DNA from 3 places in the Lelliottia jeotgali genome. Region 2 is predicted to be linked to each of the others. Evidence: predicted binding sites of a transcription regulator. Region 2 holds the regulator's gene; each other region holds the start of a gene.
The links. The regulator PurR, encoded in region 2, represses purine synthesis genes. The targets are predictions, from matches to a motif close to CANGCAAACGTTTGCNTG.

Region 1 (5,973 bases), 1.3 Mb from region 2:
AGGCCTCATGCCCGCGCGCATAGCCGTAGGTCAGCTTATTGTACCAGGGCTTTTGGCTTAACAGCGGCAGGCGCTGTTTGACGTCAGACCAACTGTCGGGATTCCCTTTGGTTTTGGCCGTCAGCGCCCGCGCGTCGAGCATGTGCGCGTAGCCCATGTTGTACGCCGCCAGCGCAAACCAGATCCGTTCTTCTTCCGGCACCGTGTCCGGCACTTTCGCCATCATATCCTGCAGATAACGCGCCCCACCGCTGATGCTCTGTTCGGCATCGGTACGATCCGTCAGGCCAAGGCTTTGCGCCGTGTTTTTGGTGAGCATCATCAGACCGCGTACGCCGGTCGGTGAAGTCGCCTGCGCGTCCCAGTGCGATTCCTGATACGAAATCGCCGCCAGCAAACGCCAGTCGATCTCCTGGGCATATTTCTCAAACAGCGGCTGGAGATCGGGCAGCACGCTGTCCACCGCGCGCAGGAAGCTGCGGGTATCGACGTAATCAAAATCGCCACCGTGACCGAGGTATTTCTCCTCCAGCCGTGCAAGCGTGCCGTCTTCGTTCATCGAATTGAAGAAATCGAGCATTGCGGCGGACAGGGTTTGATCCTCGTCGAGAGGGCTAAACCAGGTCACGGGCTGTTCGTCGGTTACGTCCAGCGCCACAGCAATCTCCGGGTGCACGCGCTGGAACAAGCTGATCGCCACCGAATCGGCGATGGTGTAGGCCAGCTTTTTATCTTTTACCTGCTCCAGCAGAGCTGAAGTACCGAGTTTTTCATCGACCTTCCAGCTGAGATCGGGGAATTTCTTCTCTTTCAGCGAACGCAGGTCGTCAATTACCACATGCCCGGGCGCGATAGTGAGCTGCTGATCGGTCAGATTGGCAAGAGTGCGAGGGCGCAAATTTCCGACGCGATACACTAGCTGCTGTGAAACGGAATAGTAGGTCGGCCCCGGCTGATAGCTCTTGCTGCGTTCGCTGTTATAGACCAGGCCGGCGGCCAGCATATCCGCATCGTCGTTATCCAGATCGTCGAACAGCTGGCTAATGTTCTGGCGCACGGTGATTTTGAGCTTCACGCCCAGATAGTCGGCAAACTGCTGCGCCAGCTCATAATCGAGACCGGTGATTTTGCCGTTCACGTTGTTGTAGGTCAGCGGAGAGCTGATGGTACTGACGCGCAGTTCCCCCCGCGATTGGATCGCGGCGATACGGTTTTCGGCTTTGCCGAACCAGGGGATAGAAGGCCAGAGGGCCGCTGCCAGCAGCAGTGTAACAATGCCGATGAGCAGATAATTAATCTTTAATTTTTTCAATTAGTTAATTCTCTGCGCCGTGCGTTGCCTCAGTGTGCTGTAGCCATGTTGATTATAAGGTTTGCCATTGATTGAGCGGCATTTTGCGCAAACTTGCGTCAGTTGGCAACAAATTAGAGAGACAGGTCACACCTATGGATAAAAATGCGAGATGATTTTATTTCGACGCAAACGGTTTCGTCGGCGCTCAGGATTCTCTATAATGACGCCCGTTTTCCCCTTGCGCACACTGTAAGCGCCTCAGGCGCTTCGAAGACGAGAGACTTATGATGGAAATTCTGCGTGGTTCGCCTGCACTGTCTGCCTTCCGTATCAACAAACTGCTGGCACGTTTTCAGGCAGCCGACCTTCCGGTAAGCAATATTTACGCTGAGTATGTCCATTTTGCTGACCTGAATGCTCCCTTAAATGCACAGCAGCGCGAGCAGCTTGAACGTCTGCTCAAGTATGGCCCGAGCCTGAGCAGCCATACGCCAACCGGCAAACTGGTCCTTGCAACGCCTCGCCCTGGTACCATCTCCCCCTGGTCTTCTAAAGCCACTGACATCGCCCACAACTGCGGCCTGAGCCAGATCAATCGTCTGGAACGCGGAGTGGCGTATTACGTTGAAGCCTCGACCCTGACCGCTGAACAGTGGCAGACGGTTACCGCTGAACTGCACGACCGCATGATGGAGAGCGTCTTCGCCTCTCTGGATGACGCAGAAAAACTCTTCTCTCACCATCAGCCTGCGCCGGTACAGAGCGTGGATCTGCTGGGTGAAGGCCGTCAGGCCCTGATTGATGCCAACCTGCGTTTGGGTCTGGCACTGGCAGATGACGAGATTGATTACCTGCAGGATGCGTTCGTGAAGTTGAACCGCAATCCGAACGACATCGAACTCTATATGTTCGCGCAGGCCAACTCTGAACACTGCCGTCATAAGATTTTCAACGCCGACTGGATTATCGACGGCGAAGAACAGCCGAAGTCGCTGTTCAAGATGATCAAAAACACCATGGAAAAAACGCCTGACCACGTTCTGTCTGCTTATAAGGACAACGCGGCGGTGATGGAAGGTTCCGAGGTAGGCCGCTTCTTCGCCGACCGCGAAGCAGGGCGCTATGACTTCCATCAGGAGCCTGCGCATATCCTGATGAAAGTGGAAACACACAACCACCCGACGGCGATTTCTCCGTGGCCGGGTGCGGCGACAGGTTCTGGCGGCGAAATCCGTGACGAAGGGGCAACCGGACGCGGTGCAAAACCCAAAGCGGGCCTGGTCGGTTTCTCCGTCTCCAACCTGCGTATTCCTGGCTTTGAACAGCCGTGGGAAGAAGATTTCGGTAAGCCGGAGCGTATCGTCACCGCGCTCGACATCATGACCGACGGCCCGTTGGGCGGCGCGGCGTTTAACAACGAATTTGGTCGCCCGGCCCTGAACGGCTACTTCCGTACCTACGAAGAAAAAGTCGACAGCCACAACGGCGAAGAGCTGCGCGGCTATCACAAGCCGATCATGCTGGCGGGCGGGATCGGCAACATCCGCGCCGATCACGTGCAGAAAGGTGAGATCACCGTCGGCGCGAAGCTGATCGTCCTCGGTGGCCCGGCGATGAACATCGGTCTGGGCGGCGGGGCGGCCTCTTCGATGGCATCCGGCCAGTCTGACGCGGATCTCGATTTCGCCTCCGTGCAGCGCGACAACCCGGAAATGGAACGTCGCTGCCAGGAAGTGATCGACCGCTGCTGGCAGCTCGGCGACGCCAACCCGATTCTGTTCATCCACGACGTCGGCGCGGGCGGTCTGTCTAACGCCATGCCGGAACTGGTGAGCGACGGCGGACGCGGCGGTAAATTCAACCTGCGCGACATCCTGAGCGATGAGCCAGGCATGAGCCCGCTGGAAATCTGGTGTAACGAATCTCAGGAACGCTATGTGCTGGCGGTTTCTCCGGATCAGCTGCCGCTGTTCGACGAACTGTGCCGCCGCGAGCGCGCGCCGTACGCGGTCATCGGTGAAGCGACGGAAGAACTGCACCTGAGCATGAACGATCCACATTTCGACAATCAGCCGATTGACCTGCCGCTCGACGTACTGCTGGGCAAAACGCCGAAGATGACCCGTAACGTCGAAACACGCAAAGCCGCGGGCAAAGCGCTGGATGTGCGCGGTATCTCGATTGCCGATGCGGTGAATCGCGTTCTGCACCTGCCTGCGGTCGCAGAAAAAACCTTCCTCGTCACCATCGGCGACCGCTCGGTGACCGGTATGGTGGCTCGCGATCAGATGGTCGGCCCGTGGCAGATCCCGGTGGCGAACTGTGCGGTCACCACCGCGAGCCTCGACAGCTACTACGGCGAAGCGATGGCGCTGGGTGAACGTACCCCGGTGGCACTGCTGGACTTTGCCGCCTCTGCCCGTCTGGCGGTTGGTGAAGCGCTGACTAACATCGCAGCGACGCAGATTGGCGATATCAAACGCATCAAACTCTCCGCCAACTGGATGGCCGCAGCCGGTCACCCTGGCGAAGACGCTGGCCTGTACGAAGCGGTAAAAGCGGTTGGCGAGGAACTGTGTCCGGCGCTGGGTCTGACCATTCCGGTCGGCAAAGACTCCATGTCGATGAAAACCCGCTGGCAGGAAGGCAACGAACAGCGCGAGATGACTTCTCCACTGTCGCTGGTTATCACCGCCTTTGCCCGCGTGGAAGATGTGCGTCACATCATCACCCCGCAGCTGGTCACGGAAGATAACGCCCTGCTGCTTATCGATCTCGGCAAAGGCCACAACGCCCTCGGCGCGACCGCGCTGGCGCAGGTTTATCGTCAACTGGGCGACAAACCGGCCGACGTGCGCGACGTCGCGCAGCTGAAAGGCTTCTACGACGCCATTCAGGCGCTGGTGGCTGAACGTAAACTGCTGGCCTATCACGACCGTTCAGACGGCGGCCTGCTGGTCACGCTGGCAGAGATGGCCTTTACCGGCCACTGCGGCGTGGAAGCGAACATCGCCACGCTGGGCGACGACCGTCTGGCCGCGCTGTTTAACGAAGAGCTGGGGGCGGTAATTCAGGTGCGTGCCGCGGATCGCGACGCGGTCGAAGTGTTGCTGGCGAAACACGGCCTGGCGGATTGCGTGCATTATCTCGGTAAAGCCGTCACCGGCGATCGTTTTGTTATCGAAGCAGACGGTCATGCGGTGTTCAGCGAAAGCCGTTCTACGCTTCGTATGTGGTGGGCAGAAACTACCTGGCAGATGCAGCGTCTACGCGATAACCCGGAGTGCGCCGACCAGGAGCACGAAGCGAAAGCGAATGACAACGATCCGGGCCTGAACGTGAAGCTCACCTTCGACATCAACGAAGATGTGGCAGCGCCATACATCGCGAAAGGTGCGCGTCCCAAAGTGGCGGTTCTGCGCGAGCAGGGCGTGAACTCCCACGTCGAAATGGCGGCGGCGTTCCACCGTGCGGGCTTCGACGCTATCGATGTTCACATGAGCGATCTGCTGGCAGGACGCACCGGCCTGGAAGATTTCCAGGCGCTGGTGGCCTGCGGCGGCTTCTCTTACGGCGACGTGCTGGGAGCGGGCGAGGGCTGGGCGAAGTCCATCCTGTTTAACAACCGCGTGCGCGACGAGTTCGAAACCTTCTTCCATCGTCCGCAGACGCTGGCGCTGGGCGTGTGTAACGGTTGCCAGATGATGTCGAATCTGCGCGAACTGATCCCAGGCAGCGACGCCTGGCCGCGCTTTGTGCGTAACCAGTCTGACCGCTTCGAAGCGCGTTTCAGCCTGGTAGAAGTGACGCAAAGCCCATCTCTGCTGTTGCAGGGAATGGTCGGCTCGCAGATGCCTATCGCTGTTTCTCACGGCGAAGGGCAGGTGGAAGTGCGTGATGCGGCACATCTCGCCACGCTCGAAAGCAAAGGGCTGGTGGCGCTGCGCTTCGTGGATCACTTCGGAAAGGTGACACAAACTTATCCGGCGAACCCGAACGGCTCGGCGAACGGCATCACCGCCGTAACCAGCGAAAGCGGTCGTGCCACTATCATGATGCCGCACCCGGAGCGCGTGTTCCGTACCGTGAGCAACTCCTGGCACCCGGAAAACTGGGGCGAGGACAGCCCGTGGATGCGTATTTTCCGCAATGCGCGTAAACAGTTAGGTTAATCAGCCAGTTGTTGCCGGGCGGCACTGCGTTTGCCCGGCCTACGATTAAATCCCCTGTAGGCCCGGTAAGCGTTAGCGCCACCGGGCTTTTTTATGTCTGTCGCAAAATCGCGACAAACGCATAACAATGATGTCTCCAAAAGGAGACATATAAGGCATTGATTTATAAAGGGTGTGAGATAGCGGTAAGAAGGTGTATCTAATTAGCGACACTTAGCCTGGAAACTGTTCATCGACGAAGTAACATGAAAACGTTATAAAACAGTTTACATTCAACGTGTTAATAAATTGTTTTGCATTCTGGCACGGCTGTTGCATAATATTAACCAGTGGCTCATTCACCCTCTTATGTCAGCCCCTTCGGGACGCGCTACATAAACTTCGAATGACGCACAACAAGGTGCCTGCCGTCCAACTACTGATTATAGCGATGCTTTATCAGACCCAGGGCGAAACGTCGAGTAAGGCACCGCCTCATTTCACAACAAAGCCGGGTTTTTACCCGGC
Region 2 (5,973 bases):
CAGCAGCTGCGCTAAGGCAAAACCGGCGAGGAACAGGCTCAGGCTGGCGCTGATCGCGGCGGCAGGCGTCTGTAAATCTTCCTGCATCGCGGCGAACGCAGGCAGATACATATCGGTGGCCAAAAAGCCCAGCACGCTTAAACCGCCGAGCCAGATCAGAAATCCTTTGTTGGGTTGCATTGTTTTTATGTCCTAAAGAGGCAGGTATTCATTGGCGCAAAGTGTAGGGAGTGCAAAGTTCCTTGTGAAACGCTAATATTTGGTGGTTGCATTCAAAAAATTTGCAGGCAAAAAATGTGGTCTGAATATTCGTTAGAAGTGGTGGATGCGGTCGCGCGTAACGGCAGCTTTAGCGGCGCGGCCCAGGAACTGCACCGCGTTCCGTCTGCGGTGAGTTACACTGTGCGCCAGCTTGAAGAGTGGCTGGCGGTTCCGCTGTTTGAACGCCGCCATCGCGATGTCGTGTTGACGCCTGCGGGCGTGTGGTTTTTGAAGGAAGGGCGATCTGTTATCAAAAAAATGATGATCACCCGCGAACAATGTCAGCAGATTGCCAACGGCTGGCGCGGTCATCTCGCCATTGCGGTGGATAACATCGTCAAACCCGAACGCACGCGCCAGATGGTGGTCGATTTCTATCGCCACTTTTCAGACGTTGAGCTGCGCGTGTCGCAGGAGGTGTTCAACGGCGTGTGGGATGCGCTGTCGGACGGCAGGGTAGAGATGGCCATCGGCGCAACGCAGGCGATCCCGGTGGGTGGACGCTATGCGTTTCGGGATATGGGGGCGTTGAGCTGGACCTGCGTCGTCGCCCGCGATCATCCTCTCGCCGCGATAGAAGGGCCGCTGAGCGATGACACGTTGCGCAACTGGCCGTCGCTGGTGCTGGAAGATACGTCGCGATCGCTGCCGAAACGCATCACCTGGCTGCTGGATAACCAACGGCGCGTGGTGGCCCCTGACTGGGAAACCTCGGCGACCTGCCTGTCGGCTGGCTTGTGCGTCGGGATGGTGCCGGTGCATTTCGCACGTCCGCGTATAGATCGCGGCGAATGGGTGGCGTTAACCCTGGAAAACCCGTTCCCGGATGCAGCGTGTTGCCTGACCTGGCAGCAAAACGATATGTCACCGGCGCTGGAATGGCTGCTGGCCTATCTGGGAGATAGCGAAACGCTGAACAGAGAGTGGTTGAAGGAGCCGGAATAACCGGCCCCTCAGAGGCGATTAACGACGATAGTCGCGGAACGGACCGTCAGCGACGGAGCGGCGTTCAATCAGGCGCGGGTGGACTTCAATCGACTGTGACTCTTCACGTTTGCTGACGATGCGGTCCATCAGCATGTTAAAGGCGGTTTCACCCAGCGAGTCTTTCGGCTGGTGAATCGTCGTCAGCGCCGGAGTGAAGTAACGGGCGTTGCGCACGTTATCGTATCCGATTACCGAAATATCCTGCGGCACGCGTAAACCAAGCTCATCTGCTGCGCAAAGTGCGCCCATCGCCATAATATCGCCACCGATAAAGACCGCGGTTGGGCGATGTGACTGGGAGACAATCTGCTGCATCGCGCGATAGCCGGATTCCGGTTCGAAGTCGCCCTGCACGATCCAGTTTTCTGGCACCGTGATCAGCGCTTCTTCCATCGCTTTCATAAAGCCAGCCAGACGACCAGCACCAGTATTACGCTCCAGTGGGCCTGGGATCACGCCGATTTCGCGGTGACCGCGTTCAATCAGGTAACGGCCCGCCATATAGCCACCTTCAAAGGCGTTGTCGTTCACTGAATCGGTGAAATCGGCGCGGGTATCGCCCCAGTCCATGACCACCATAGGGATGTGACGATACTCTTCGAGCATCGACAGCACGGATTCCGGATATTCAGAACACATTACCAGCAGGCCATCGACGCGCTTTTGCGCCATCATCGACAGGTAAGCACGCTGTTTTTCCTGGCTGTTCCAGGCGTTACCCAGGATCAGGGTGTAGCCCTTCTGGAAACAGTTTTTCTCAACCGCTTCGATGATTTCCGCAAAATAGGCGGCTTCGCTGCTGGTCGCCAGCAGTCCGATCGATTTAGTGTGATTCACTTTCAGGCTGCGCGCTACGGCACTTGGGGAGTAGTGCAGTTCTTTGATAGCTGCCCACACGGCGTTGCGCGTCTCTTCCGCAACAAAACGTGTTTTGTTAATTACATGTGATACGGTTGTAGTGGAAACGTTTGCGCGTTTCGCCACATCTTTAATTGTTGCCATTACATGTCACTCCAGACCATATCTTAAACTCCTGAAATACTTAAAGGTAAACGTTTGCCTTCTCTCACCCTTATCTCGCAATGTGAATTGCGATACGCCGGGAAAACGACTCAAAACGTCAGGAGGGGGTCAGTGGCCGGTACGCTTATAAATTTAGCGTGGAATTTTGTCTTATCTTGATGAAAAGGGGAAGCGCAAAAACGGTTATCAGTCTAAATCCAGGAAGATTTTTGGGGTAAACTGTGTAAAAATGAGCAAGCTCACTTTTCGTGGGGTGATTAAAAGGAGAAAAATTGATGAGTGCCGATCTTAAGTTTTCGCTGACCACTACCGTTATTGTGCTGGCTTTGATTGTTGCAGCAGGTCTTACCGCAGCCCTGCACTGATTTAAACGGGGGAGAGTTCTCTCCCTCGTCTCTTCTCCCGATTGTTACTCATCCCGCAAAAATCTTTTGCTAATTTGTTAACTTCTCATTTTTTGTGATTGATGTCATGCTTTTGACATCTTAGTCCCGTGTCGCGCGATGACACGGTTTGCGGAGTTAACAATGAAAATCAACTTTCCCTTGCTGGCCCTGGCGATTGGCGCTTTTGGCATCGGCACTACCGAGTTTTCCCCGATGGGACTCCTGCCGGTGATCGCCAAAGGCGTGGACGTCTCTATTCCGGCAGCGGGTATGCTCATCAGCGCTTATGCGATAGGGGTGATGGTCGGTGCGCCGCTCATGACCTTGCTGCTCTCACATCGCGCCCGCCGCAATGCGCTGATCTTCCTGATGGCGATTTTTACCCTCGGCAACGTGCTGTCGGCGATTGCGCCGGATTACACTACGCTACTGCTGTCGCGCATTCTGACCAGCCTGAACCACGGCGCGTTCTTTGGTTTAGGGTCGGTGGTAGCCGCGAGCGTAGTGCCAAAACACAAGCAGGCTAGCGCGGTGGCGACCATGTTTATGGGCCTGACCATCGCCAACATTGGCGGCGTTCCGGCGGCGACATGGCTCGGTGAAGTGATTGGCTGGCGCATGTCTTTCCTCGCAACGGCCGGACTTGGCGTGGTGGCGATGGTCGCACTGTTATTCTCTCTGCCGAAAGGCGAGGCAGGCGAGCGCCCGGATGTGCGCAAAGAGCTGTCGGTGCTGGTGCGTCCACAGGTGCTGTCTGCTCTGTTAACGACGGTGCTCGGTGCAGGCGCGATGTTCACGCTCTACACCTATATCTCTCCGGTGCTGCATGACATTACCCATGCGACACCGCTGTTCGTTACGGGGATGCTGGTCCTGATTGGTGTCGGTTTCTCGCTGGGTAACTATCTTGGTGGCAAGCTGGCGGATCGTTCTGTGACCGGCACGCTGAAAGGATTTCTGACTCTGCTGATCGTGATTATGCTCGCCATTCCGTGGCTGGCGCGCAATGAGTTTGGTGCGGCCATTGCGATGGTGGTGTGGGGGGCTGCGACCTTCGCGGTGGTTCCACCGTTGCAGATGCGCGTGATGCGGGTGGCGCACGAAGCTCCCGGTCTGTCGTCTTCCGTGAATATCGGTGCCTTTAACCTCGGCAATGCACTTGGTGCGGCTGCGGGTGGGGCGGTGATTTCGGGCGGGCTGGGGTACAGCTTTGTTCCGGTAATGGGGGCAATTATCGCCGCACTGGGTCTGTTGCTGGTCCTGACGTCGGGGCGCAAACAGCCGGAACCCGTTAGCGTCACCGAGTAATCAAAAAACGCAGAAGGGCTGCCCCTTCTGCGTCTCAGTTATGCAGCGAAGTTTTTCGCCACAAATTCCCAGTTAACCAGTGCCCAGAAGTGCTCAAGGTAGTTCGGGCGAGCGTTACGGTAATCGATATAGTAAGCGTGCTCCCACACATCGACGGTCATCAGCGGTTTGGCGCTGGTGGTCAGTGGGGTGCCTGCGTTAGAGGTGGAAACGATAGCCAGTTTGCCATCCGCCTCTTTTACCAGCCACGTCCAGCCAGAACCGAAGTTCTTAATGGCTGCGTCAGTAAACTTCGCTTTAAAATCAGCAAAGCTGCCGAAGGCCGCATTAATCGCCGCAGCCAGTTCACCGGTCGGTTCACCGCCCGCGTTTGGCGCCAGGCAGTGCCAGTAAAACGTGTGGTTCCACACCTGAGCGGCGTTATTGAATACGCCGCCTTCAGAGCTACGCACGATCTCTTCCAGTGTTTTGCCTTCAAACGCGGTGCCTTTCACCAGGTTGTTCAGGTTTGTGACATAGGTCTGATGGTGTTTGCCGTAGTGGTATTCCAGGGTTTCCGCCGAAATGTGCGGAGCCAGGGCGTCTTTTGCATACGGTAATGCAGGTAATTCGAACGACATTGCTTCTCTCCTTATTATAGTTTGCGCATCAATAACCCTATTGAGTGCAGGGATAGAGTAGCAAATTGAAAGGGGAGGCAAAAGAGGAACTTACCCTGCTGGCGGAGCAGCAGGGCAGGGATTAGCGGATCGTTTTTGGCGTCATCACGCGGCGTGCGCCGACGTAGTGGCGAACCCAATAATCTTCGCTGAGGGAAGTGATTTGAATATCCTGACCGCTACGCGGAGACTGAATGAATTTTCCGTTGCCCACGTAAACGCCTACGTGGTCAGCGGTGCCACGACCCTGAGTGCGGAAGAACACCAGATCGCCGCTTTCGAGTTCACCGCGATCGACGGACGCCGCATCGCGCAGGTGATACATCTCGTTTGCGGTACGCGGAATACGGAATTTCACCAGATCTTTATACGCGTAGTAAACCAGACCACTGCAATCGAAGCCGGTACGCGGTGAAGTGCCACCCCAGTGATAAGGTTTGCCTATTTGTCCCATCAGCTTGTTCATCGCGGTTTTTTGCGCTTTCTGCACGCGAACTTTATGCACCTCAGAGAGTTTTGCCGTTTTACCCACTTTTACGCAGTTAGTTTTATGCCCTTTACGAACGGTGCATTTTTCCGGAGCGATTTTTGCGGTGGTGCGGGTCGGTTTGCTGCGGGTTTTACTGGTGAGGGCTTTGCCGGAGGTGGTCTTCTGCTTGTGAGCTGTGGTGGTTTTTTTCTTTTCGCTTTTACTGGTGCTGGTCGTTTTTTTCTTACGTTCTGTGGTTTTCGCCAGATGAGATTTTTGCACGGCAGAATGCCGCGCCTGCTCAGAGGCATTAGCCGCTGGCATGAAAGCGAGAGATGTAAATAGTAAAGCACAGAGCGTGATCGAGACTTTTTTTATCCGCGCCACTGAGCATTCCCCTGAATTAGATGCGGGTCATCAATAATACCCACGTATGATTTACAAAGCCCGTCGATTCTAATGCATAAAACTGCGAGATGTTAATAGCATTTTTCAATCTAAAATTCTGTTTCGTTAGCAAGTGCAAAAAAAAACGTCAATCTGTTGCACTATTGCTCGTCCCTTAAGCAAAACCACAGCTTACGCAGGGATAAGCTATCTTAGAAATGCAACTTCAACGGATAACCGTTAAGATATATACAGGTGACGAAAATGTTATTTTCCGATGTCTCTCTGACCCGCTACAATGTCAGACGATTGCCGTAACAGAAGTTAAAGGAAGCAAGACATGAGCACTACTATTGAAAAAATCCAGCGCCAGATCGCTGAAAACCCAATTCTCCTGTACATGAAAGGTTCACCGAAGCTGCCAAACTGCGGTTTCTCTGCGCAAGCCGTTCAGGCTCTTTCTGCCTGTGGCGAGCGCTTTGCTTACGTTGAT
Region 3 (5,973 bases), 670 kb from region 2:
CAGCGAGCAAGCATTAGCCCCCCTCGTCGAGGCGGCGCATACTCTGTCTATTACCGTAATTGCCGGCATCACTGTGGAAACCGGCGGTGAGCGTCAGAAAGGTTTGGCCCTCTTTTCCCCGAATCAGACTCACGTTTTACGCTATTCGCAGGGCAGCGGTGCGTGCCTGACGCCGGGTAACACGCAGCTTACGATTGTGGATGGTCAAACGGAACGATTGAGTCTCGATCCCCAGGCGGCGTTATTCACCTGTAGCCAGGCGGTCGGTGAGATGCGCTGGCGTGATTCCATCAGCCGCCTGCAACGCTTTGCCCATAAATATGCCATTACCGTGCTGATGGCGAATTCAGACGGTCACAGCGCACTTTGGGATTCTAGTGGACAATTGATTGTGCGCGCCGACCGGGGTGAGCTGTTATTAACCGGAACATGGGGTAAGCAGGGTTGGCAAGGTGATATCATTCCTTTACGCTAACGTTTTTACGGCCAGGAGTGAGCCATGCTGCGTGTAATCGACACCGAAACCTGTGATCTTCAGGGCGGGATTGTAGAGGTTGCGTCTGTTGACGTGATTGACGGACAGATCGTTAACCCCATGAGCCATCTGGTTCGGCCCGATCGCCCTATTAGCGCACAGGCGATGGCGATTCATCGCATCACCGAATCGATGGTGGCGGACAAACCGTGGATTGAAGAGGTGATACCGAACTACTTCGGCAGCCCGTGGTACGTAGCGCACAACGCCAGTTTTGACCGCCGCGTGTTACCGGAGATGCCCGGCGAGTGGATTTGCACCATGAAGCTGGCCCGTCGCGCCTGGCCGGGAATTAAATACAGCAATATGGCACTGTATAAATCCCGTAAGCTCAGCGTGAAAACGCCGGAAGGATTACATCATCACCGTGCGCTGTACGATTGCTACATCACGGCGGCGTTACTCATTGATATTATGAATAACACTGGCTGGACGCCGGACGAGATGGCGACCATCACCGGTCGCCCCGCTCTGCTGACCACCTTTACCTTTGGTAAATATCGTGGCAAACCGGTGTCCGAAGTGGCCGAGCGCGATCCGGGCTATCTGCGCTGGTTATACAATAACCTCGACCGCATGAGCCCGGAGTTGCGCCTGACGCTGCGTCATTATCTCGACGAAGCCTAATCCGCCGCGTGGCCTGGCAGCGTCTCTTGCGCCAGGCCAATCAGGAATGCATATTCAAGTGCCACGCCTTCATAGGATTTAAATCGCCCTGATTTCCCGCCGTGACCAGAATCCATATCGGTACAGAGCAAAAGGAGATTATCGTCGGTTTTTAGCTCTCGCAGTTTCGCCACCCATTTCGCCGGTTCCCAATACTGCACCTGAGAATCATGCAGGCCGGTGGTCACCAGCATATGCGGATAGGCCTTCGCTTCGACGTTATCGTACGGGCTGTACGCTTTCATGTAGCGATAGTAGGTTTCGTCCTGAGGGTTGCCCCACTCTTCAAATTCGCCCGTCGTTAACGGAATTGACTCATCGAGCATCGTGGTCACGACGTCAACGAACGGCACCTGGGCGACGATACCTTTAAACAGCTCTGGGCGCTGGTTAATCACCGTCCCCATCAGCATCCCACCTGCGCTGCCGCCCATGCCAAAGCACAGTTTCGGACAGCCGTAGCCCAGTGCAATCAAGCCATCGCACACGTCGAGATAGTCGTTGAAGGTGTTTTTCTTTTTCAGGAACTTGCCTTCTTCGTACCAGTGCTGACCCAATTCCCCGCCGCCGCGAACGTGTGCAATAGCGAACACAAATCCTCGGTCGAGCAGACTGAGTCTGCTGCCACTAAAATCGGCGTCCATGCTGGCACCGTATGAACCATAGCCATACACCAGCAGCGGATTTTTGCTCTTGCAGAAATGATCTTTGTGATACACCAGCGATACCGGTACTTCCACGCCGTCTCGCGCCGTTATCCACAGATGCTCGCTGCGATAGTGGCTGGCATCAAAACCAGCCACTTCGGATTGCTTCAGCACTTTCCGCTGGCCGGTATTCATATCGAGTTCAAACAGCGTGTCGGGGGTGGTCATCGACGAATAGCCATAGCGCAGACGCGAGGATTCCGGCTCCGGGTTATAGCCAATCCAGGTCACGTACGCCGGATCGTCAAAGGCGATCCCCACCACTTCGCGCGTTTTACGGTTGATTTGTCGGATACTGGTCAGCCCGCGCTGGCGCTCTTCCACCACCAGCCAATCGGTAAAGAGCGTGAAGCCCTCCAGCATCACCTGCTCGCGCGCCGGGATCAGCACTTCCCATTTACGCTCATCGCGCACTTTGGTTTTATACAGGCCAAAATTTTTGCCTTCCCGATTTGAGCGCAGATAGAACGTGTGCTGGAAATGGTCAAGGCTGTACTCGTGGTCTTTGCGGCGCGGTAAAAAACAGAGCGGCTGCGCGTCGGGCAGTTCTGCATCGAGCAGCAGCACTTCGGTGGTGGTAGCGCTGGCCAGCGAGATAATGACATAGTGACGCGAGGTGGTTTTGTGCAGGCTAACGTAAAAAGTGTCGTCCTTTTCCTCGTACACCAGCTCATCGTTGCCAGAGGATGTCCCTACGGTGTGCCGCCAGACCTGATAAGGCAGCAGCGTCGAGGCGTGCTTTTTGACGTAATAGACCGTTTCGGAATCATTCGCCCAGACAAAATCGGACGAAACGTTGTCCAGCATTTCCGGATACCAGTTTCCCGTTTCCAGATTACGAAAACGCAGGCCGTACTGGCGGCGAGACAAGTAATCTTCCGCCAACGCCATAATGGTGTTATCGGGTGAAATCCCCATCCCACCGAGAGTATAAAATTCGCTGTGCGCCGCGCGCTGATTGGCATCGAGCAGCGTTTCCCACTCGTCCCATTCCGCACAAAGCACTGACTGGCGCTGGTAAATGGCGTATTCGCTGCCCGGCTCGTAAAGATGGCGATAGCGGTAGCCGTTTTTGGTCCAGGGCGCGGAGATATCGCGCTGCGGCACACGCGCGACCATTTCTGTCAGCAGGCTGTCCTGAAGCGCCTGCTGCGAAGACATCACCTTTCGGCCGTAATCATTTTCCTGGTGAAGGTAATCAAGCACTTCCGACTGCGCGCGATCGTCATCGCGCAGCCAATAGTAATTATCAATGCGCGTATCACCGTGGGTGGTGAGCGCTTTGGGAATGCGTCGGGCTTTTGGCAACATATCAGTTTTTCTTTTTGGTTTTACACCCTATAAGGGTGGCAAAACGCACGCACGATGCAAGCGAAACGTGACAGCTGCCGGGTAAAATTAACCCTGTAATGCCTGTTTTTGCTGTTGAATATCCTGTTCAATCCCTTCGCGCACATCCTGCGGGATTTTTAGTGCATCACCGAGCGCATTCAGATAGCTGCGCTCCATAAAGTGATCGATATCGATAGCCGCTGCACTCAGGAAATAAAGCTCAAGCGCCTCTTCCTCGTTTTTCACACTTTGCGCCAGACGGTTTGGGTCCAGCGGTTGTTCAATCGCCTGCGCCACCAGCGCCCGGCCCTGCTGTTCAACACCCGCTTCGCGCATTTGCTGTTCGATAGCGGCGCGTTCTTTGTCATCAATATGCCCGTCGCTTTTGGCGGCAAACACCAGCGCCAGAATCAGTCGTTCGGTTCGCAAATCCATCGGCGTAACCTGCTGACCAAACTGCGGCTCATCCTGATGGGCGGTGCGCACTTTATCTTTGTATTTGTTCCACAACATCGTTCCGGCAATGGCTCCGCCACCCGCCAGCAACGCGCCGGTGCCGTATTTCGCCAGCAATTTACGCGAGGATTTATTGGCTACCAGCAGGCCTGCCAGCCCGCCGAGCGCTCCAGGCACCAGCAGCTTACTCAGCCCCTCTCCGCCCGTTGACGACGCTTTCTGACCTAACATGGACTGCAATTGATTCAACCAGCCTGACATGATTTTCCCCACTTAACGGTTCGCAATGGTTACAGCCTATGCGAGGTGATGTCAGGAAATGTCTGTCGGCACTAAAGAAGCGCAAATTTCCCGGGCACATCATCACGCTAGCTTCTGAGGGAAGACAGACGCAAACGTTTTCGTTTATACTGCGCGCAACTTTTTCAGGGGGAATTTATGACTCTTTTAGGAACTGCACTGCGTCCAGCCGCGACGCGCGTCATGCTGTTGGGTTCAGGCGAACTGGGAAAAGAAGTGGCTATTGAGTGCCAGCGCCTGGGCGTAGAAGTGATCGCCGTCGATCGGTATGCCGATGCGCCCGCCATGCACGTGGCACACCGCTCATACGTGATCAATATGCTCGACGGTGATGCCCTTCACGCACTGATTGAGCAGGAAAAACCTGATTATGTGGTCCCGGAAATCGAAGCTATCGCCACCGATACACTGATTGCCCTGGAGCACGAAGGACAGCGCGTAGTCCCTTGCGCCCGAGCGGCAAAACTGACCATGAACCGGGAAGGCATTCGCCGTTTAGCCGCAGAAGAGTTAGCGATTCCCACATCACGCTACCGCTTTGCCGATGGAAAAGACGATTTCCTGCAGGCCGTGGAACAAATTGGTTACCCTTGCATCATTAAGCCGGTGATGAGCTCCTCCGGCAAAGGCCAGAGCTTTATCCGTGACGCATCCGCACTTGATAAGGCGTGGGATTACGCCCAACAAGGCGGCCGCGCGGGTGCCGGGCGCATCATCGTTGAAGGCGTAGTGAAGTTTGATTTCGAAATCACCCTGCTGACGGTCAGCGCGGTGGACGGCGTGCATTTCTGCGACCCGATTGGTCATCGTCAGGAAGATGGCGATTATCGTGAGTCCTGGCAGCCGCAGCAGATGAGTCAACTGGCGCTGGAGCGCGCGCAGGAGATGGCCCGTAAAGTGGTGCTGGCGCTGGGCGGTTACGGTCTGTTTGGCGTTGAGCTGTTCGTCTGCGGTGATGAGGTGATTTTCAGTGAAGTCTCGCCACGTCCGCACGACACCGGGATGGTGACGCTGATTTCACAGGATCTTTCGGAATTTGCCCTTCACGTGCGCGCATTCCTCGGCTTGCCAGTCGGCGGCGTCCGTCAGTATGGCCCGGCGGCTTCCGCCGTGATCCTGCCGCAGCTAACCAGTCAGAATGTGACCTTCAGAAACGTTGAAGCCGCTGTCGGCGCGGGTTTGCAGCTGCGTCTGTTTGGTAAACCGGAAATTGATGGAAGCCGTCGTCTGGGCGTGGCGTTAGCCACAGGTGAAAGCGTGGAAAGTGCGGTTGAGCGAGCGAAAAATGCAGCGCAGGCCGTCAGTGTGAAGGGATAAAAAAAGCCGGGTGGCGCTGACGCTTACCCGGCCTACTTTTCAGAGTTTAACGACGGATATTACTTCGCGCCTTCAACCGCTTCACGCGCCAGCTTAGTAATGCGATCCCAGTCGCCCGCTTCCAGCGCATCCGCCGGGACCAGCCAGGAGCCACCGATACACAGAACGCTTTTCAGCGCCAGGTAGTCACGGTAGTTCGCTGGAGAGATGCCACCCGTTGGGCAGAAACGCACCTGAGAGAACGGACCCGCGATCGCCTGCAACGCTTTGGTGCCGCCGTTAGCTTCAGCCGGGAAGAATTTGAACTCTTTCAGGCCGTAATCCATACCCAGCATCAGCTCGGACACGGTGCTGATCCCAGGGATCAACGGAATAGTGCCTTCTGTTGCGGCTTTCAGCAGCGGCTCGGTCAGGCCTGGACTGATGGCGAACTGTGCACCCGCTTCAGTCACTTCCGCCAGTTGCTGTGGATTCAGAACCGTACCGGCACCGATAATCGCATCCGGCACTTCTTTCGCGATAGCGCGAATCGCGTCCATCGCGCAAGCGGTACGCAGTGTGACTTCCAGAACACGAACACCACCTGCAACCAGCGCTTTCGCCATTGGGACGGCATGCTCCAGTTTGTTCACCACGATAACCGGCACTACCGGGCCAGTT

Region 1: a site for PurR is predicted at 1,477-1,494, ahead of purL (phosphoribosylformylglycinamidine synthase). Genes of this name have one in related genera too.
Region 3: a site for PurR is predicted at 4,085-4,102, ahead of purT (formate-dependent phosphoribosylglycinamide formyltransferase). Genes of this name have one in related genera too.

What each region holds. Positions count from the first base shown of each region.
Region 1 is NZ_JAENMQ010000001.1:1,344,101-1,350,073, reverse strand. It holds gene mltF (membrane-bound lytic murein transglycosylase MltF) at 1-1,312, opposite strand, end outside; gene purL (phosphoribosylformylglycinamidine synthase) at 1,579-5,466, shown strand.
Region 2 is NZ_JAENMQ010000001.1:28,534-34,506, forward strand. It holds gene punC (purine nucleoside transporter PunC) at 1-180, opposite strand, end outside; gene punR (DNA-binding transcriptional activator PunR) at 295-1,206, shown strand; gene purR (HTH-type transcriptional repressor PurR) at 1,225-2,250, opposite strand; gene cydH (cytochrome bd-I oxidase subunit CydH) at 2,547-2,636, shown strand; gene JBO43_RS00165 (MFS transporter) at 2,799-3,965, shown strand; gene sodB (superoxide dismutase [Fe]) at 4,004-4,585, opposite strand; gene JBO43_RS00175 (C40 family peptidase) at 4,707-5,480, opposite strand; gene grxD (monothiol glutaredoxin 4) at 5,821-5,973, shown strand, end outside.
Region 3 is NZ_JAENMQ010000001.1:697,170-703,142, forward strand. It holds gene JBO43_RS03395 (carbon-nitrogen hydrolase family protein) at 1-475, shown strand, start outside; gene exoX (exodeoxyribonuclease X) at 500-1,162, shown strand; gene ptrB (oligopeptidase B) at 1,159-3,219, opposite strand; gene JBO43_RS03410 (tellurite resistance TerB family protein) at 3,307-3,957, opposite strand; gene purT (formate-dependent phosphoribosylglycinamide formyltransferase) at 4,135-5,313, shown strand; gene kdgA (bifunctional 4-hydroxy-2-oxoglutarate aldolase/2-dehydro-3-deoxy-phosphogluconate aldolase) at 5,373-5,973, opposite strand, start outside.